DNA from 3 places in the Bacillus sp. XB1 genome. Region 2 is predicted to be linked to each of the others. Evidence: riboswitches for the same ligand, from Rfam matches in the RefSeq annotation. Region 2 holds a riboswitch; each other region holds the start of a gene.
What was found. A riboswitch is a leader RNA that binds a small molecule or an ion and turns the genes downstream of it on or off. The one in region 2 is predicted to bind thiamine pyrophosphate.

Region 1: another riboswitch for thiamine pyrophosphate. It lies ahead of thiT (energy-coupled thiamine transporter ThiT); the one in region 2 lies ahead of ACK1U5_RS24680 (MTH1187 family thiamine-binding protein).
Region 3: another riboswitch for thiamine pyrophosphate. It lies ahead of thiC (phosphomethylpyrimidine synthase ThiC); the one in region 2 lies ahead of ACK1U5_RS24680 (MTH1187 family thiamine-binding protein).

The regions. Positions count from the first base shown of each region.
Region 1 is NZ_JBNRIL010000002.1:62,087-69,484, forward strand. Features, by position in the region: gene ACK1U5_RS15525 (sensor histidine kinase) at 1-1,501, shown strand, start outside; gene thiT (energy-coupled thiamine transporter ThiT) at 1,710-2,378, opposite strand; TPP riboswitch at 2,465-2,566, opposite strand; gene ACK1U5_RS15535 (FeoA family protein) at 2,761-2,988, shown strand; gene feoB (ferrous iron transport protein B) at 2,985-4,973, shown strand; gene ACK1U5_RS15545 (FeoB-associated Cys-rich membrane protein) at 4,987-5,157, shown strand; gene ACK1U5_RS15550 (lipoprotein BA_5634 family protein) at 5,194-5,772, opposite strand; gene ACK1U5_RS15555 (PspA/IM30 family protein) at 6,176-6,841, shown strand; gene ACK1U5_RS15560 (DUF350 domain-containing protein) at 6,921-7,325, shown strand; gene ACK1U5_RS15565 (DUF4178 domain-containing protein) at 7,347-7,398, shown strand, end outside.
Region 2 is NZ_JBNRIL010000005.1:118,316-125,713, reverse strand. Features, by position in the region: gene ACK1U5_RS24700 (glycosyl hydrolase family 18 protein) at 1-1,969, shown strand, start outside; gene ACK1U5_RS24695 (ABC transporter ATP-binding protein) at 2,604-3,353, opposite strand; gene ACK1U5_RS24690 (ABC transporter substrate-binding protein) at 3,350-4,348, opposite strand; gene ACK1U5_RS24685 (ABC transporter permease) at 4,345-5,118, opposite strand; gene ACK1U5_RS24680 (MTH1187 family thiamine-binding protein) at 5,090-5,410, opposite strand; TPP riboswitch at 5,512-5,613, opposite strand; gene ACK1U5_RS24675 (non-ribosomal peptide synthetase family protein) at 5,666-7,398, opposite strand, start outside.
Region 3 is NZ_JBNRIL010000003.1:84,881-92,278, reverse strand. Features, by position in the region: gene lldP (L-lactate permease) at 178-1,839, shown strand; TPP riboswitch at 1,911-2,026, shown strand; gene thiC (phosphomethylpyrimidine synthase ThiC) at 2,139-3,899, shown strand; gene ACK1U5_RS21680 (arsenic transporter) at 4,001-5,359, opposite strand; gene ACK1U5_RS21675 (cytochrome d ubiquinol oxidase subunit II) at 5,830-6,855, opposite strand; gene cydA (cytochrome ubiquinol oxidase subunit I) at 6,848-7,398, opposite strand, start outside.

The DNA.
Region 1 (7,398 bases), on a different contig from region 2:
CTTAGGTAATCTCGTCAATATAGAGGAAATTGATAATAAATTATCAGAGCAGTTTTTAGGGCAAGAAATTTATTTTTCTGGAGTGAGAAAAGAAGATAGTTTTATTCCATTCTCTTTTTCTTTATCTAAGCAGAATTTAAGTGGATCTAATAAACCGTTAGAAAAAGCATTTAATGAGAAAATGAGCAAATTAAATGAGGAGAAAAAGAGAGCAGTTGAGGAACAACTTGTTAAGGAAAAGAAACCAGCTGTTCAGGAGCAAGCTGCTCAGGAATTAGGCGTTTACATAGGAGGACGTGTTACAAAAGTACAGTTACCAGATGTAAAAGGTCCTGTGAATCCAATTTATAAAAATGGCATCTTCTTAGATAGCATAAAAGAATTTCAAACTAATTTATTATTAAAAGAGAGCAAGCCCATACAATATACAACACAAACAATGGACTATGAAAAAAATGATATTAAATATAAATTATTAATCAAGCCAATAGAAAAAGACGGATCAGTAACATATATTTATGCGATGGCTTCTTTACAGCCCGTAGATGAAGCTGTACAAATGGTGCAAGATTATTACATCTATATCATTGCATTTGTAGTTGTTCTTATTTTTTTAGCTTCGTTCTATTACTCAAAACAAATTGCCAAACCGTTATTAAAAATAAATGATACGACGAAGAAAATAGCACAATTAGATTTTACAGAAAAAATACCGATTATTTCAAAAGATGAAATTGGAGATTTATCGAAAAATATTAATGTGCTATCAAATAAACTCCATTCACATATTGGACAGTTAGAAGAAGATATTGAAAAGGAAAGAAAGTTAGAAAATACACGGAAAGAATTCATTTCTGGTGTTTCGCATGAATTAAAAACACCGCTAAGTATTATGAAAAGTTGTATTTCCATTTTAAAAGACGGGGTAGCTGAGCATAAAAAAGAGTATTATTTTCAAGCGATGGAGAGAGAAGTAGACAAAATGGATACTTTAATTTTGGATATGCTTGAGCTAGCTAAATTTGAATCTGGTACATATAAAATGAAAAAGTCTTCGTTTTATATTGATACAGTAATTGAAGATATATGTGAACATCTATCTGTGGAAATAGAGAAAAAAGAACTTCATGTTCATAAAAATATACATTCATTTGAAGTGATTGCAAATCAAGGCCGGATTGAACAAGTCATCGTTAACTTCATTACGAATGCCATACGTTATACACCAAATAAAGAAGATATTATTATTTCTGCAATAGATGAGAAGGATCGTATAAAAGTTTGTATTGAAAATAAAGGTACTCACATTGAAGAAGAACAATTAGATAAAATTTGGGATCGTTTTTATCGCGTGGATACAGCTCGTCAGCGTTCACAAGGTGGGACGGGACTTGGGCTTGCTATTTCTAAAAATATTTTAGAATTACACGATGCTGAATATGGAGTGAAAAATACAGAAGACGGTGTATTATTTTACTTTTACTTACCGAAAAAAGCGTAGATAATGCATGCTACGCTTTTTTTAATTTATTTTCATATTATCTTTACTTAATCTTTATTTTTAAGCGATATAATCTGGTTAGAAAATGAGGTTATGTAAGGAGTCGATGAACCGTGCATAGCAATTGGCTAAGTATAATGGTATTTATTTTCTTTTGCGCATTTATTGTATTTTTAATTAATATTACGATATGAAAAAAGAGCGCTCATTAAGCGCCCTTTTTTTGTGTATTCATTTGATAAGCACTGATGCTTTTGAATAAGCGTGGGGAAGTGAGGAATAAAAATATAAGTAAAACTGTACATAAAATAAAAGAACCAAGCATTGTACTTCCATTTACGATTAATGAATATAACACAGCTGATTGACCCTTCGGCGCATATTGTCCCCAGAAAATAATACCGGCAATAAAGTGACAGAAATAGCGAGCAAAGCTACCGACAAATGTAGCAAGGATAATGTAAACAAGGATTTTCTTACCATGGTTTTGTTTTGCTGAAGGTTTTTCATTGCGACTACCTAAACTTGAATGTTCTTCACTATTTTCATTAGACGTTAAAAGTGCTTTTTGAATTGGACGATAGAATAAGCCAGCAAATCCGATAAAAGCAAAGGCAATGAAGTACTCAATGAATGCTTGAACAGGTGTTAAAATATAAGCATCCCCCACGACTATTTGTAATAGTCCCCAAACTAAACCACCTAAGAAAGCTGATTTAAAGCCCCAGCGGTAAGCAATAATAAAAATAGGAATCATAGCGAATGAGATAGAACCGCCTGTTGGAAGTTTAAGTGATAATGGTAAAATATCGATAATCATGGCGAAGGCTGCAAGAATAGCAGATTCGATCATCGCTTGTAAATTGGTGTTACGCATGTTGTCTCCCCCTAAATCCAAGTTGTACAAAAAAGAATAGATATCATAGGAGGATACGAAATACGTAAATAAAAATGAGGTATGTATTTCGGACGTTTGCACAATCCCTGCGTTAGCATTAACTAACAGGTTCGAAGGGTCGGAACGAAGTGTTCCCTCTCAGCGGCATGGCTCCCCCAGTGATAACGAGATTCTTTATTTGCTATTGTTTATTGTAAGCGAAATGGATGAGAATGGCAAACGAATACAGTATGACAATAATTGAAATAGAATTGTAGCGAAATGTTAATAAATATGAAGCAAAAGGGTATAGTACAAGAGAAATTGGGTGTGGTATAATTTTTTTGAAAATAATTATCATTCTCTTCTGAGGGGGAAGGTTATGAGCTTAGTAGATATTAAAATTGGAGAGAAAGTGTTAGTAAAAAGTATTCAGTCTTTAGATCAGCTATTAAAGCGTAGACTAGCTGCTTTCGGTCTTGCTGAAGGAAGCGAACTTCGCCTGAAACAGAAAGCGATGTTTAAAGGTCCTTGTACATTGGAGTGTCGTGGACAGTTAATTAGTATTCGTCATTGTGACGCGAAAATGATAAAGGTGGAATTAGCGTGAATAAGGTAGCTTTGCTAGGGAATCCGAATACAGGGAAGACATCATTATTTAATGCACTTACTGGTTCTTATGAGTATGTAGGAAACTGGAGCGGTGTAACAGTAGAAAAGAAGGTTGGTAAATTAAAAGATAGACAAGGAACATTAATTGATTTACCAGGTGTTTATGATTTAAATCCAGTTTCACGTGATGAAGGTGTTGTAACAAACTTTCTATTAACAGAAGAATTTAATCATATGTTAAATATCGTAGATTCCTCGCAGTTTGAAAGAAATATGCATTTAACGTTGCAGTTACTTGAATTTGGTAAGCCAGTCTCAATTGGTTTAAACATGGTTGATGTGGCGAAGCAAAGAGGAATTGTCATTAATGTAAAACGATTATCAGAACTATTAGGTGTAACAGTCGTTCCTGTTGTTGCAAGGAGTGGAAAAGGCTGTGAAGAACTGCTTACGACTCTTAAAGAAAATGACAAAAAAGAGAAAAAGCCATTCCTTATTTCATATGGTGTACAAATGGATGAAGGAATTGGAGAAGTAATTGCTCTTTTAGAGACAGTGAATTACGAGCATCCGAGATGGTTAGCACTTCAATTTTTAAGCAATAACGAAGTAGTAGAAAAAGAAATGAAAGCATTACCAATTTATAAGGAACTCATAGCCATTCGATCTCGCTTAGAAGGAAAACTTGATTGTACGTTAGAAGAGCACATTTACAAAACTCGTGAAGCGTATATTGAAAAGTTAAAAACAAATGTTATGAAGCATGAGAAAGAAGGAAAAATTCCTTTTTCAGAAAAAATTGATAGATTAATTACACATAAAATTTTAGGACTTCCAATCTTTTTAGCAGTTATGTTTTTTATTTTTCAGGTTACGTTTACGTGGATTGGTACACCTTTATCTGATATGTTAGATGAGTTTTTTGGTGGCCAGCTTACGGATTGGGTGACGGCTGGACTTACAAGTATTGGAGCTTCTCATTTTATTCAAGCACTCGTTACAGAAGGTATTATTGCCGGTGTTGGTGCTGTATTAGTATTCGTACCACAAATCTTTGCACTATTCTTTTTCATTTCATTATTAGAAGACTCAGGGTATATGGCGCGAATTGCAGTTGTTATGGATAGAATTATGGAGTTTTTCGGCTTAAACGGAAAAGCTTTTATTCCGATGATTATCGGTTTTGGATGTAACGTTCCAGGTATTATGGCTGCGAGAACGATTGAACAGGAGAAAGAACGTTTACTTACCATTTTAGTAACACCATTTATGTCTTGTTCAGCACGATTACCTGTATATGCATTATTTGCGGGCGTATTCTTCCCGCATAGTCAGGCGACTGTTGTATTTTCTTTATATGTTGCAGGGATTGTTCTTGCGTTATTAGTTACAAAAATTATGTCTCTTACGATTTTGAAAGCGGAAAAGTCTATTTTCGTAATTGAATTACCTCCTTATCGTGTGCCACAAGCAAAAACGTTATGGCTGAGCACGTGGGAGAAAGGAAAAGGATTTGTTCGTAAAGCTGGTACATTCATCTTCGGTGGTTCAGTTATCATTTGGTTATTAAACTATGCAGGTCCATCAGGATTTGGTGTTGATATGGGAGACAGTTACTTAGCGATGATTGGTGGATTTATCGCACCACTATTTGCACCGCTCGGCTTCGGAACGTGGCAAGCTGCAGCATCCCTTTTAACAGGATTTTTAGCGAAGGAAGTTGTCGTTTCAACAATGGCAATTATTTATGCAGTTAAAGAAGATGTGCTTGGAAACGTAATGGGAGCACATTATACAGCATTATCAGCTTATGCATTTATGTTCTTTATTTTATTATACGTTCCATGTTTAGCGACGGTGGCTGTTATTAAACGTGAAACAGGATCAGCGAAATGGACGATTTTCTCAGTCGTTTACCCGCTTGTTGTTGCTTATGTATTAACGCTTATTATATACCAAGTTGGATCTTTACTAGGATTCTAAAAGGAGATGTATAATGATGGTCAATATTATAATTGGAGCTATCATTTTTGGTTATGCAGCATACACGTTAGTTAATTTTGTAAAGAGAAGTAAAAAAGGAAAATGCGCAGCATGTTCTTTAAATAAGTCATGTCAGTCGAAAAATTGTAGTCCAGATATGGAACAAGTTGCTCATAATAAATAGAAAAAAGCTTTGCGAATTTCGCAAAGCTTTTTTGTTTTACTTTTTAATTTTTACAAGTTGAGAAGCTTCGACGCCGTTGTAACCAGGGAATTCTTTACTTGGGTCTTTATCAAATTTTAATACACCTACAGATTTTTCATCACCTTTTACATTGTTGTAAGTTGCGTCATCGACAATCGCATACATATCTGTATATGCACGGCCACTTCCGATAATTGTGTTGCCTTCATATTTTAATTTCGCTCCATCAAGTGTAGCATTTTCTACTTTTTCTTTTGCAAATAATACACCTTGTTCTGTTGTTACAGTTGGTAATTTATCAAGTGGTTTCGTGTTGTCTTTTTCATCAACTTTGCTAAGTAACTCTTTTTTCACTAGTTCCTCACCAGTTTTCTTATCCATTACAAGAACTTTTTTACCATCTAATGTTGTCATTTTCATTTTATAGAAGTCTTTTTCTTTCACTTCTTTTTTGTTTTTATCTGTAATTTGCTGAACTTGTTCTTCTGAGCCGTACAGTACAAAACCGTTCGCTTTCTCTCCTAATAAAGAACAACCTGATAATGCTCCAAGTGAAATTGCTGCTGCTAATCCGATTCCTACTAATTTTTTCATGATGATTTCTCCTTTTATATGTTTTATATTAAATACAATTTTTGTATTATTGCTTACAAGTGAAGAAGCTTGTTTGTTGCTTCTGGTATTAGTGTATAAGAAATATTAGAATGCAACTATCGAGTTAGCTTACAGTAACATTACACTTATGTAATTTAGTGAAATTGCATAAAAGTAAGTTAATTTCAAAGAGGGATAATGAGAATATGTTAGAAATACAATATTGTATATAGAATGTCATATTATAATGGATGTATTTTGGAAATAACATGTAAGGACATATTAGTTTTGTTATAATAAACACATAGGCTGTAAAAATGAATATTCTTTACTGTAAAGGGAGATTTTTCAGTTTTCCAAGTAGTGAATTTGAAATATGAGGTATATCATAGGAGGAATTTAGATGTCTGTATTCAAACGATTAAGAGATTTAACAATGTCGAATGTATATTCATTAATTGAAAAAGCGGAAGATCCAGTTAAGATGACTGATCAATATTTACGCGATATGCAAGCGGATGTACAAGAAGCTGAGAAAAGTGTAGCAGCTCAAATCGCGCTTGAGAAGAAATTCAAAATATTATTTGAAGAGCAAGAAGCACTTGTGAAAAAACGTGAAGAGCAGGCTCATATGGCTGTTCAAGCTAATAACCTAGATCTTGCGCGTCGTGCATTAGAAGAGAAACAAAATGCAGAACAAAAAATGAATGAGTATAAAGCAAGCTATGAGCAAAATAAAGCTGCTGCTGATAACCTGCGCCTGAAGCTAGAAGAAATGCGCAAGCAATTAAATGAACTGAAAAATAAACGTGAAACACTTGTAGCACGTGTAAATGCGGCGAAAGCACAGAAAAATATTAATCAGGCAATGTCTGGATTTGATTCAAATTCAGCAAAAGCTGGTTTAAGCCGTATGGAAGAGAAAGCTCTTCAATTAGAGGCTGAAGCAGAAGCAAGCGGTGAAGTTTATAAGAAAGAAAAATCATTAGATGATGAATTCGCAAGCTTAAACAAAAATTCTGCTGTTGACGATGAATTAGCTCGTATTATGAAGCAGTATGAGAAATAATATAGAATAGAGACAAATGAACCGACATGTCTAAATATATTCATGTCGGTTTTCTATTATATTTAGAGGAGGTTTTGCAATGACATGGATGAATGTAGTTGCCATGCTTGTATGGACTGGAGCGAGTGCAGTACTTTTATTTGCAATTATGTGGGTTGATTCAATTTTTACAAAATACAATGATTTAAAAGAAATTAAAAATGGAAATACAGCTGTAACAACTCGTTTTATTATGAAATTATTTGCACAAGGGTACATTTTATCCCAATCAATTACGAAAGCAAATGACTTATGGCAGGCACTTCTTGCTTCAGCAGTTTCTTTCGTTATTTTATTAGTGGTAGAAATGTTTATCGAATTTGTATTAAAGAAAATGTCTGGTCTTGATTTAGAAGAAGGTACGAAAGAAGGTAGCGTTGCACATGCGATGTTAGCCGGATCATTACATATTGTTGGTGCACTAATTTTAGGTGCTTGTTTATAAAGAGAAAAGGAGGGGTAGATCATGAGTTTATTTAAACGAATTAAAAATATAATGAAAAGCCCAGAGCCACCGA
Region 2 (7,398 bases):
TTTTCTCACAAATTTTATTACTCCAAATCTCGCATTAGCAGATTCACCAAAGCAAAGTCAAAAAATTGTTGGGTACTTTCCTTCGTGGGGCGTTTACGGACGTAATTATCAAGTTGCTGACATTGATGCATCAAAACTTACTCACCTTAACTATGCTTTCGCGGATATTTGTTGGAATGGAAAACATGGAAACCCTTCTACTCATCCTGATAATCCAAATAAACAAACGTGGAACTGTAAAGAATCTGGTGTACCATTGCAAAATAAAGAGGTTCCTAATGGTACTCTTGTACTCGGTGAACCATGGGCTGATGTTACCAAATCGTATCCTGGCTCAGGGACAACTTGGGAAGATTGCGATAAATATGCCCGTTGCGGAAATTTCGGGGAACTAAAACGATTAAAAGCTAAATATCCTCACTTAAAAACAATTATTTCCGTTGGTGGCTGGACTTGGTCTAACCGCTTTTCTGATATGGCCGCTGATGAAAAAACAAGAAAAGTATTTGCTGAATCTACAGTAGCTTTTCTTCGCGCATATGGGTTTGATGGCGTAGATTTAGACTGGGAATATCCGGGCGTTGAAACGATTCCTGGTGGTAGTTATCGTCCTGAAGATAAACAAAATTTCACTCTCCTTCTTCAAGACGTCCGAAATGCTTTGAATAAAGCAGGTGCTGAAGATGGCAAACAATATTTACTAACAATCGCTTCAGGTGCAAGTCAACGCTACGCTGATCATACAGAACTAAAGAAAATTTCTCAAATACTCGATTGGATTAATATTATGACATATGATTTCCACGGCGGATGGGAAGCTACTTCTAATCATAATGCAGCTCTATATAAGGATCCAAATGACCCAGCAGCAAATACGAATTTTTACGTAGATGGTGCTATAAATGTTTATACAAATGAAGGTGTTCCAGTCGATAAACTAGTATTAGGCGTACCCTTTTACGGACGTGGTTGGAAAAGTTGTGGCAAAGAAAATAACGGACAATATCAACCTTGCAAACCAGGTAGTGATGGGAAACTTGCTTCTAAAGGTACTTGGGATGATTACTCTACCGGTGACACAGGTGTGTATGATTACGGTGATTTAGCAGCCAATTACGTTAATAAAAATGGTTTTGTACGCTACTGGAATGACACAGCTAAAGTACCTTACTTATATAATGCAACTACAGGCACATTTATTAGCTACGATGACAATGAATCTATGAAATACAAAACAGACTATATAAAGACGAAAGGTTTAAGTGGAGCAATGTTTTGGGAACTAAGCGGAGATTGCCGTACAAGTCCAAAATATAGTTGCAGTGGTCCAAAATTACTTGATACGCTAGTAAAAGAATTACTTGGTGGACCTATTAGTCAAAAAGATACTGAGCCACCAACGAATGTTAAAAACATTGTAGTTACGAATAAAAATTCAAACTCAGTTCAATTAAACTGGACTGTATCTACTGATAACGTAGGAGTTACGGAATATGAAATTACTGCTGGAGAAGAGAAATGGAGTACAACAACAAATAGCATTACAATTAAAAACTTAAAACCTAATACGGAATACAAATTTTCGGTAATTGCCAAAGATGCTGCTGGAAATAAATCACAACCTACCGCTCTTACTGTCAAAACGGATGAAGCTAATACGACACCTCCTGATGGAAATGGTACTGCTACATTTTCAGTCACTTCGAATTGGGGCAGCGGTTATAACTTCTCGATTATAATCAAAAATAATGGAACGACTCCTATTAAAAATTGGAAATTAGAATTTGATTATAGCGGCAATTTAACACAAGTTTGGGATTCTAAAATTAGTAGTAAAACAAATAATCATTATGTAATTACGAACGCAGGATGGAATGGTGAAATTCCTCCTGGTGGATCTATTACAATTGGCGGTGCAGGAACAGGTAATCCTGCCGAACTTTTAAATGCCGTCATTAGCGAAAACTAGACGTAATATCCATTAATTACTTCAATAAAGTTTGAATTTAGGTTTGAGCAATACCTTCTAAATTCAAACTTTTAATTTTATGAAAAATCAAAAATATCACAATAACCTATTATAATTATATTTAATTTCTAATATGAAGTTTATATGAAGTTCATTTGAATTTTACATGAATTTCCTTTAATTTCTATTGTCTTCCTATAATATCCATATTATCCTTTACATAAAGGAATTATTTTTATTCCATTTTGAACTATCTATATATATAAAGAAAGATAGTCACCTGTTAGGGAAAGGCTTTCGTATTATAAATATAACAAAAGAAAAAGCACGCTTATAAGCGCACCATAAGAGTGCTTCTTCATACAATTCTCATGTAAGAGTTCTCGAAAATCATGTTAATCACAAAGAAAAGGCATTAGCTCATAAAAGCTAATGCCTTTTCTTTATTCATATTGTTGAGTATTCCATTCTTCTATATTTCATAATTTTGTTATCTACGATTCATAGAAAGAAGGTTCATGTGAGACAATTAAAACCGTTCCTTTGTATTGTTGTAACGCTTCCTGTAAAGCCATCTTAGTTTCTACATCCAAATGATTAGTCCGTTCGTCTAAAATTAAAACATCAGCTTTTTCTATTTTTTCATATAAGGAGCTAACACACTTAAAATCTCTTCTTTATCCTTTTTTAATTCGAGTGATGTTAACATATCCATCGTTCTCGGCCTAGGTAATTTCACTTGTACCTCGCCAACTATTGACGCTGGTCTTTGAGATAAAATAAATACGCGATCTGAAAGCAAGATTGCCTCATCTAAGTCATGTGTAACCATAACGATTGTTTGCTTCTCTTGATGCCAAGAGTTTAAAAGCCAGCTATGTACTTCCATTTTTGTAAATGCATCTAATTTACCAAAAGGCTCATCAAGCAGCATAATTGGCTTTTCACATAAATATGTGCGCAGAAAACTAATTCTTTGACGCATACCACCAGACAATTCATCTGGATAATGGTTTGCATATTCATCTAGTTCGAACTGCTTTAATGCTTCCATTCCTTCTGTCAGCCTTTGTTTTTTCGGCTTTCCTTCAATTTCTAACGGAAGAACGATATTTTGCAAAGCTGATCGCCACGGTAGTAATAAATCTTGTTGTGGCATATAACTAACAACATCTTGCTCTTGTACTTGCTTATCGTTATACGTTACGTTCCCGCTTGTTGGTTTTTCAACATTTGCAATCATGTTTAATAATGTGCTTTTCCCGCAACCACTCGGTCCTACAAAGGAAACAAACTCTCCCTCTTGTATAGAGGCACTAATATTCTCTAATACATTCTTTCCGTCGAAAGATTTCACTATATTTTTTATTTGTAATCCGCTCATTTTTCACTTGGAAGGAATTCATTTGTAAAAGCATCTTTTACATCGATTTTCTTTTTAATAACTTTGTTGTCATATAAGAAATTCATGTAATTCGTCCAAATTTCTTCCTTCTGTACTCCCCATGCTTTAGCATCATCTTGATACTTCGTACTTAACCATTTTTGGCTTTCTTGAACTAAATCTTTATTCACATCTGGAACAGCTTTAATTAAAATATCAGCAGCCTCTTTCGGTTCCTTAATTGCAAAATTATAACCTTCTGTCGTTGCACTCATAAACTTTTTCACAAAGTCTTTATCTTGCTTCGTATGTTTTTCACTCGTAATAATAACAGGACTATAGAAATCAAGCGCTGGATCTAAGTCCTTCACCATAATCGTATTTAACTCTTTTCCTTGACGCTTCGCTTCAATACCATCCCAACCGTAATAAATCCATTCGAAATCTGCATCACGGCCAATTGATTTAAAGAAATCTGTTTGTCCTAAGATGATTTTTTCAACTTTATTAAAATCAGCTTGATGTTTATCCATAATCGTCTTTAATGTCGCTTCTTCTGCTGGTCCTCCCCAGCCGCCGTAACGTTTACCTTCAAAATCTTTCGGTGACGTCATATTGTCTTTCTTAAGCGATGCAAACGCTGAAGTGTTATGCTGAATAATCGCTCCTACAGATACAACAGGAATTCCTTCTACACGAGCTAACGTTACATTTTCTTGTGCACTTATTGCGAAGTCTGCTTTTCCTGATGCTATCATTTGCTCTGCTGTTACATTGTCACCTGGTTGAATAATTTCTACATCTAATCCTTGCTTTTTGTAATAATCTTTCGTTTTCGCTACATACAAGCCAGTATGATTCGTATTTGGAAACCAATCTAATACTACTTTTACTTTTTGATCTTTACTTGCACTTTCTTCTTTCTTCGCCGGATTACATCCAGCCACACCTACCGCTACTAAGGCAGCTAACATAACTTTCAAACCTTTTTTCATTTTCTGCCGTCCTTTCTATATATCCATGGTGCTGTTATTCTTGCCATAAACTCTACGATAAAATACAGGCATAATGTCACCATAACGATGATTGCTGCAACACCAAATACTCGGGCAGTCAAAAAGGATTTTGTAGCCCTCGTAAGCATAACGCCTAATCCTTCACTTGCACCGAGCCATTCTCCGATAATTGCCCCCATTACGCTATATGTAACTGCAATTTTTAAACCTGAGAAAAAGTATGGGAGCACTGCTGGAAATTTTACCTTCTGGTAAACTTGCCATTTCGTCGCCTTCATTGTTTGTAACAGTTTCAGCATATTTTTATCTACTGTTTGAAAACCTTCTAAAATACTAAGCGCAATTGGGAAGAAACAAACGAGTATTACGACCATTACTTTCGGCAACATCCCATATCCAAACCAAATAATAAATAGCGGTGCAAGTACAACAATTGGAATTGTTTGCGAAATAACGAGCAATGGATTTATTAAAATACGAAATAACGGTATAACATCCATAATAATTGCGATGCTCGTCCCCAATAAAATTGCAAAGAATAGTCCAATTATAACTTCCTGCAGTGTTTGCATCGTATTTGGTAATAGTAAATCTTTCATCCCAATTAATTCTTGAACAATGGCAGAAGGCTTTGGTAAAATCCACGGTTCGATTTTAAATAATGAAACAGATCCTTCCCATATCGCAATGAGAAGGATAAGCCAAATAGTTGTAATAAGTTTAGATTGCTTCTGGTTTTGCATATTCATCACGGTACTTCCAAACCTTTTCATCTATCGTTACACCAGTGCTTGGACGATAATGGATTTTAATAGAAGTAATCACTTCTTCTGCTCCAGCATCGACGCAAGCTTGTTGCGCACGTTTAACGACATCAAGAAGTACATCTAATTCTCCTTCCAAAGTTGTTTCCATTGCCCCTACTTCATAACGAACTCCCGATTGTTGCACAACTTCAATTGCTTTATCGACAACAGAATATACATCTTTCGTTTTCGCTTGTGGTACTACTGAAAATGACATTGTAACTTGTTGTGACATAATAAAATCCCCCTTATAAAATTAAATTTCAAAAATAAGAAAAGGCTTTCCTACTGCGTAGGAAAGCCTTGTATGCAAGTTATTACAGAATAACATATGCTACATCACTTTAAGTAACTCCCTACGCTGGCATTATCCAGATCAGGTTGAGGGTCGATGTTTACTTACATCCTCTCAGCCAATTGGCTCCCCGGTCCTTAATTCGTTTTCATTGTAGCATGATTTATTTTATTGAACAAACAAAAGCATGCATAATCATTTCATTATTTTTGGAAAATAACCAACTTTTTCACCATGAGCTAATAACTGCTGTATAAATTCTTTATTAATTGCTGGTACTATCAATTCTTTTTTCTTAATCCATTCATTCGTTCTACGTGTACCCATTACAATTTCAGATTGCTGTGCTCCATCTCCTGCAACTTGAGAAGCAATTAACTCTGCTATTACTTCATTTCCCTTCGCTAATGCAAGTCCGGTATTTACATATTCTGAAAGTGGAACCATTTCAAGATTGTATCCACACTCTCCAATTAGCTGTATAAATTGTTCAAACTCAATTTGATGTGGATGACAAATATGTAACGTCTCTCCTACAATTTGCGCATCTTGTAAATACGATACAATTGATTTACTAGCAAAATCAATTGGTGTGAAATCAACTTTCCACTTCACATTTGGTGCTTTCCCAATTAATAGCATTGTTTTAATAAGACGATAAAATGCGTTTCCTTCAATATTTTGTTGGAACGAACCTGTTTCTGAATGACATGCTAAATTACCTGCACGATAAATATTTCCGCGCAAACCATTTTTCATTGCTTCACGAACAATGTTTTCCGCTTGTAGTTTACTATTTGAATATACATTCTCTAAGTCTACACTGTAATTAAAATCACCAGTTTTCATGTATGTATCCCATTGATCTACCGCTAATTCTAACGGGATACCAATTGTAGAAATAAAATGGAATGTAGCACCTTTCTCCGCTAATGCTAGCATACGGCTAGTTCCTTGGACATTTATATTTTCAAATTGTTTTACATCTCCAAAATGTCTTACATCTGCACCGCAATGAATTATCGTATCCATCTTAGAACTGATGAACATAAATTCTTCTTCGCTCATCCCAAGATACTCTTCTCCCAGATCACCAGCTACGGCCTGTATACGCTGTAACCATTCTTCACATATATCATTAAAGTAGCCTGTTAATGTATCTATAATTCTTTGCTGCACATCTTTGGTTGGTCTTACTAAACAATAAATAGTAGCAGATGTATCTCTCAACAATTCATATAATATGTGTGATCCTAAATAACCAGTAGCTCCTGTTAAAAAGACATTTGAAATCTGGGTTTCTTCCAAAACGTTTGCATACGTGATAGTATCTGGTTCGTGAATCACTTTATATTCACGAAATACTTCTTCTTTCTCTACTTTTACTTCTCGCTCAATTCGAGCTAATCCATATATCGTTCTTTCTTTAAAGAAATCTTGAATTGTTAAATGTGAGAAATCTTCTTTTAACAATGTTAAGACTCGTAATACTTTTAATGAATGTCCACCAATTGTAAAGAAATCATCATGCACTCCAACTTTTGAAATTCCTAATACTTCCGCCCAGGCGTTCGCGATTTGTTTTTCTGCTTTATTAGAAGGTGCAACATATTCTTGTAGCCGAACCGGTTCATACTTTTCTTCTAACTGAGCTAACTTCTTAACATCAATCTTTTTATTAGGTGTAAGTGGTAATTCATTAATATAAATTAGTTTAGATGGCACCATATAATCTGGTAATTGCTCTTGTAACTGATAAACTAATTCTGGTATTTCTTTTTTATTTAAAGTTGTATAGAACGCGATTAAATATTGGCTACCTTCCTTACTCTTCTTAGCAAAAACAGCATTTTCTTTTATATTATGATTTTGAGAAATTTTACTTTGGATTTCTCCTAGTTCAATACGATGTCCTCTAATTTTTACTT
Region 3 (7,398 bases), on a different contig from region 2:
AATAAAATTTTCAAAAAAATCTTTTTTAATAGAAATTGTTATGGTACAGTATAAATGAAAGTTGTTGAAAACGTTTTCTTAAACGTTTTTTTATTTTAGGCTTAAAGGTATGATGACCTGATAGTATATTGATGAGGTTATTCTATTTAAAAGGGGATTCTTTAGGGGGAGAGAACAATGAACACATGGACACAAGTTTATGATCCATTCGGAAACATTTGGATTTCGGCAGCGGTCGCACTTATTCCGATTATCTTTTTTTTCTTAGCTTTAGCAGTTTTCCGCATGAAGGGGTATGTGGCAGGATTTATTACAGTTGTACTTACAGTTTTAGTAGCGTTATTCGCTTATAAAATGCCGTTCGCGATGGCAATGGCAGCAACCGGGTACGGTTTTTTGTACGGGTTATGGCCAATTGCTTGGATTATCATTATGTCCGTATTTTTATATAAAATTTCTGTGAAAACAGGTCAATTTGATGTGATTCGTGCATCGGTATTATCGATTACGAACGATCATCGTCTACTCGTTATTTTAATTGGATTTTCATTTGGAGCATTTTTAGAAGGAGCGGCAGGATTTGGGGCACCAGTAGCGATTACAGCAGCGCTTCTTGCGGGTCTTGGGTTAAATCCTTTATACGCAGCAGGTCTTTGTTTGATTGCAAATACTGCACCAGTGGCGTTCGGAGCGATGGGAATTCCGATTACAGTTGCTGGACAAGTAACAGGTATTGATCCACATAAAATTGGACAAATGGCTGGGCATCAATTACCGTTCCTATCATTATTTGTTCCATTCTTTATCGTATTTTTAATGGATGGATTTAAAGGGATAAGACAAACGTGGCCTGCGTTACTTGTAGCGGGTAGTTCATTTGCGATTACGCAGTTCATTACAGCGACATTTTTAGGACCGGAACTTCCGGATATTACATCGGCACTTGTAAGTTTAATTAGTTTAGCGCTGTTCTTAAAAGTTTGGCAGCCGAAAGAAACTTATCAATCTGGACAAGCAAATAGTGAAGTAGCAGCAACAACGACAGTAGCATCGATGCCAAAATTAACGTTTGGAAAAGTAGTGAAGGCATGGTCCCCATTTATCGTATTAACGGTTATGGTAGTCATTTGGAGCCAAAGTTTCTTTAAGGCATTATTCGCTCCAGGAGGGGCTTTAGAAAGTCTTGTGTTTAAGTTTGAAATTCCAGGTCTGCATAATTTAGTAATGAAAGCAGAGCCAATTGTAAATAAACCAACGCCTTACGAGGCAATTCTGAAGTTTGATGTATTATCGGCAACTGGAACAGCGATTTTAATTGCTTGTATCATTTCCATGTTTATTTTGAAAATGAATGTAAAAGATGCAGCAGTGACATTTAAAGAAACGTTAAGCGAATTAAAAATGCCAATTCTATCTATCGGATTTGTACTAGGGTTTGCATTTATTGCAAACTATTCTGGTCTATCTTCTACGTTAGCGTTAGCATTAGCCGGAACTGGCGGACTATTCCCGTTCTTCTCACCATTCTTAGGCTGGATTGGCGTATTCCTAACAGGGTCTGATACGTCTGCGAATGCACTGTTCTCAAATTTACAAGCCATTACAGCGCAGCAAGTCGGCGTATCTGAAGTGCTTCTTGTTGCAGCAAATACAACAGGCGGTGTAACAGGGAAAATGATTTCCCCGCAGTCGATTGCGATCGCTTGTGCGGCGGTTGGTCTTGCTGGAAAAGAATCGGATTTGTTCCGTTTTACAGTGAAGCATAGCTTATTCTTCGTAATTATTGTTGGTATTATGACGTATGTGCAGGCGTATTATTTAACGTGGATGATTCCGTAAAGTGCAAAAGAAATAAACTTTTCATTTTTCAGATTATCGTGTATGATGGGAAAGTATTGAAAATTAAATCAGTGATAAACTAGGGGTGCCTAACGTATGCGTAGGCTGAGAGAGAAGCGCGTGAACTTCTTAACCCTTTGGACCTGATCTGGCTCGTACCAGCGTAGGGAAGTTAACGGCTTTACATAATGATGTCTTTATGAGCCAGGTCCTTATTTTTTTATGGACCTGGCTCTTTTTATTTTGGCATGCGCTGGCCATATCTTGTCCTTGTCACGAACAGGGGGGCAACAAAATTTATGAAACAATCTGTTTCAGCTGAGCAAATTGAATTGAAGTCGAGTTTACCAGGGAGTAAGAAAGTATATGTGGATGGACCACGAGAAGGTATGAAAGTGCCGATGCGTGAGATTGAACAAAGCGAAACGAATGGCGTTCCAAATCCACCAATCCGTGTGTATGATACGAGCGGTCCTTATACAGATCCTGCGTATAAGGTCGAGTTGGAAAAAGGAATTCCAACGCCGCGCCACTCTTGGATTATGGGGCGTGGTGATGTAGAAGCATACGAAGGGCGTGAAGTGAAACCAGAGGATGACGGTGTGAAAGTAGCTTCGAAGCATACACCTGTTTTCCCGCAAATGGATCGCCAGCCGCTTAGAGCAAAGCAAGGTGCAAACGTTACGCAAATGCACTATGCACGTAATGGCATTATTACGTCTGAGATGGAATACGTTGCGATTCGTGAAGGGGTAGAGCCGGAGTTTGTTCGTAAGGAAATCGCAGAAGGTCGCGCTATTTTACCAGCGAATATTAATCATCCAGAAGCTGAACCGATGATCATCGGGCGTAATTTCCATGTGAAGGTAAACGCCAATATCGGAAACTCAGCTGTATCTTCTTCGATTGCAGAAGAAGTAGAGAAGATGACATGGGCAACGCGCTGGGGTGCAGATACGATTATGGATTTATCTACAGGTAAAAATATTCATACGACGCGGGAGTGGATTATTCGTAACGCGCCTGTACCAGTTGGAACTGTACCGATCTATCAAGCGCTGGAAAAAGTAAACGGAATTGCAGAAGATTTAACGTGGGAAGTATATCGTGATACGTTAATTGAGCAGGCGGAGCAAGGCGTTGATTACTTTACGATTCACGCTGGTGTATTGCTTCGTTATATTCCAATCACGGCAAAGCGTACGACAGGTATCGTTTCGCGCGGTGGTTCGATTATGGCGCAGTGGTGTTTATTCCATCATAAAGAAAACTTCCTATATACTCACTTTGAAGAGATTTGTGAAATTATGAAGCAGTATGATGTTTCGTTCTCTCTTGGAGATGGATTACGTCCAGGGTCTATTGCAGATGCCAATGACGAAGCACAGTTTTCTGAGCTTGAAACACTTGGTGAATTAACCAAAATTGCTTGGAAACATGATGTGCAAGTTATGATTGAAGGACCTGGACACGTACCGATGCACTTAATTAAAGAGAATATGGAGAAAGAGCTTGATATTTGTCAGGGCGCGCCGTTTTACACACTTGGGCCACTAACGACAGATATTGCACCAGGTTATGACCATATTACATCTGCAATTGGAGCTGCGATGATTGGCTGGTTTGGAACAGCGATGCTTTGTTATGTAACGCCGAAAGAACATTTAGGTTTGCCAAACAAAGATGATGTACGCACGGGTGTTATTACGTACAAAATTGCAGCGCATGCGGCTGATCTTGCGAAAGGACATAAAACGGCTCATCAGCGTGATGATGCACTTTCAAAAGCACGCTTCGAATTCCGTTGGCGCGATCAATTTAATTTATCTTTAGATCCTGAACGTGCGATGGAATATCATGATGAAACGTTGCCTGCAGAAGGGGCAAAGACAGCTCACTTCTGTTCAATGTGTGGACCGAAGTTTTGTAGTATGAGAATTTCACATGATATTCGTGAATATGCAAAAGAAAATGATTTAGAAACGACAGAAGCAATTGAAAAAGGAATGAAAGAGAAAGCAGAAGAATTTAAAGAAGCTGGTAGTCATTTATATCAATAACATGTTACACCTCTTTACTTGATTGATCACACTGTAGTACCTAACTTTATTATAGAAGAAGCCCCATTTGCTAAGACGGTAGCAAATGGGGCTTCTGTTGTTTATAAGGCGAAGAAGAGATGTACCCAGTAGAATAAGAGGAATAGTGTGACGACTGTTGTGAGCGGGATAACGATAAGGGATACACTTAAATAGTCTTTCCATTTTACTTTAATTTTGTTTTGTTTCAGAATATACATCCAAATGAGTGAAGCTAGCGTACCAATTGGTAGTAATAGTGAACCGATGTCACTACCAATGATGTTTGCAAGATAGATAGTTTTTAATGTGACTGGATCTAGTCCCATTTCTGTTAATGTGATTGTACCAATCATAAGGGCAGGATGGTTATTGAAGACGTTAGAGAGGATGGATACAAGTCCGCCCATTGCAAAGCTAGCATAGAGTAGATGCTGATTCACAATTGGCTCGAGCCATTGTACAAGTGCAGCTGTTAATCCTGCGTTGTGGAGTCCGTAAATAATGACGTACATAGAGAAAGCGAAAATTAAAATGTGCCACGGTGTCTTTTTCAAAATGTCGACAGGATTTGTTCGTAAGTAGTACCATCTCCAAATGAGAAGAACGAGTGAACCAAGTACTGCAACGATTTCAATTGGGATGGATAAGAAGGATGCAACGAATAGAAGACAGCGCATCAGGAAGACGAAACCTAATACTTTTAACATGAATCTTGTCCGTTTTTGTTTCGTATCGACAGAATTATTTCCTTTTAGTGGATGGAAGTTTTTCGTGAAGAAAATTTCTTCAATATCATATGAAGAAACAGGTAATTTTTTCGGAAGTTTTTTCTTCAAAACTGTATACATGAGCCATGACATAAATAATAAGCCTAATGTTGCAGGTACAAACATCATAGCGGTATGCATATAAAGAGTCATATGGACGATGTTTAATGCGATTAAATTTACGATATTACTTACACCAATTGGTGCACTAGATGCCGTAGCGATTAAAGCTCCGCTTAATAAATAAGGAATTTGTTGATGTGGTTTTAATTGAAGGTTTTTTAGAAGAAGAATTAAAATGGGAGTTGTAATTAAAATACTACCGTCGTTATTAAATAAAAGAGTCATAAGAAAACATAATAATTGAATATACCAGTATAGACGGCGTCCGGAACCTTTCGCTAGATTTGCCAGTTTCGCTGCGGACCAATGGAAGAAGCCGAAGCTTTCTAATATAACTGCCATAACAATAGTTGCTAATATTGTTATGGAAGCACCGCCAATTTTACTTATAATATCCATGATGTCTGGTTTTGATACAAGTCCAGTAATTATGATGATACCAGCTCCGATTGCTGCTGGCCATGCCTCATTTAAGCCGCGAGGTCGCCAAAAGATAACGATCATCGTTAAGAAAAATACAATAATAGTAATCCATATTTCAATGCTCATATTTTGCCTACCTTTCTATTTTCCCTTGAACAGATGTAGCTTGTCTCAAGTTTATATTGGTAGTATATTCAGCAAAAAATAAGAAGAACTAGACGTATAACGAGATGAACCGAATATGTGTTTTTCAAGCTAAAGGACAAGTGTCACGAATAGTGAAATAACTATTATGAGAGGAGTCTATAAATTATTGGGCAGTAAGATAGTAAATGAAATTTATATGGGCGATTATTGAGATATATTGGCGCAAGTTAAAATATATCAGCGATTATTGAAATATATCGGCGCAAGTTAAAATATATCAGCGATTATTGAGATATATCGGCGCAACTAAAAATATATCAGCGATTATTGAAATATATCGGCGCAAGTTAAAATATATCAGCGATTTTTAAAATATATCGACTTATCGACAAAACATGAAAAAAGGAGCCCATCCCAAAATGTCTTTTGGAACAGACTCCAATGCTATATTATTTTTCTTTCAAAAAAGTACGATCCTTCAAGAATAAGTTCCAGAAGAAAATAAATCCTGGTAATAAAATTGCAATCCCAATTGCGTATAGAATGAGCAGTGCATAGAACGTTTCTTTCGTTGTAAAGCTTGTAAATACCGTTACGTCAGGATAAATAATATACGGTAAATGCGCGACCCCGTAAGCATAGCTTGCAAATGCATATTGAGCGACGACAGCTAAAACGGCAATGCGAGGGTATCCTAGTGTATTGTACTTTTTGTTTGTCCACCAAAGGGACGAGTATCCGATAACGAATAAAACAATAGAAACTGTAAACCATGGGAATTGCTTTATTAATCCTTGCATAAGCCAATGTGTTTCTGGATCCATTACAACGAGGGCAATAATTGCCGTAACGAGCGTTGCAGGACCAAGGATGATAGCATTTCTTCTATAAATTCTATACGTATCTTCTGAACTTTGTTCTCTCGAAAAATCAGCAAGAAAGAGAGAGGAGAGAAATAGTTCAGAAGTTAGTCCGAAGAGCATATAACAGTAGATAACTGGGCTAGAAAGAAGTTTTCCATATAGGAGTACTTCCTTTCCTTCAGACATTGTAATATAGGCTCCCTCTGTAACGGGTAAAACGGTAATTAATAGTGCTGGAATTAATAGACCAGTAATACCTGAAATAACCCGAAGAAGGTATTGATATTTTGGCAAGGAGTAAGCAAATACCATAAATGTACTACGTACTGCAATGAGCACTAAAATTAACATAACTGGTACGAACATTACTGTCGCAAGAGTAAAGGCCGCTTTCGGAAAGAAGCCGAGAAATGCGACAACGACGAAAACGAGAAACGTATTTGTTACTTCCCAAGTTGGTGATAAGTATCGATTCGCAAGTTTAGCAGCGAGCGTCGGATGTTTTGCGTATACCATGCCCCAAAAACCAGCGCCAAAATCAATGGACCCTAGTATACTGTATACGAAAATAAGGGCCCATAAGATGATGATTGCAATACTTTCCTCATACATGAGAATCGCCTCCTTGGTGTTGTAAATCATTCTTTAATGGATGTCTTCTAAAGAATGTCCGTAGAACAATGACTGTTAAAATAGCGAGTCCAATATACAAAATGATGAACAAAACAAATAAAGGACCGACGAAATCGGCGCGTGTAGATGCATCGACGGTACGTTGCATACCATAAATTGTCCATGGTTGACGACCGCTACAACTGAAAATCCATCCGAATTCAATACCGAGCATCATAATTGGTCCGCATGCGGCAGCCCCCCAAAGTAGCCACTTCGGTAGTTCTGTTCCCTTTTTTCGGTACACGAAATACCAATATAAGAGTGCAATTGTTGCAACAGCAAAGGTAAACGCAGCAGTTCCTACCATTAAGTTGAATAGTGTATGTGTATAAAATGGTGGCCATGTTTCTTGTGGGAATTCGTTTAGTCCTTTTACGACAGTGCTAGGGTCTAGTCCCACTAATAAGCTAAGCATGTTTGGAATTTCAAGTGCATAGTTTAGTTCAAGTGTATTAGGATCCACAACTCCGCCAATGGATA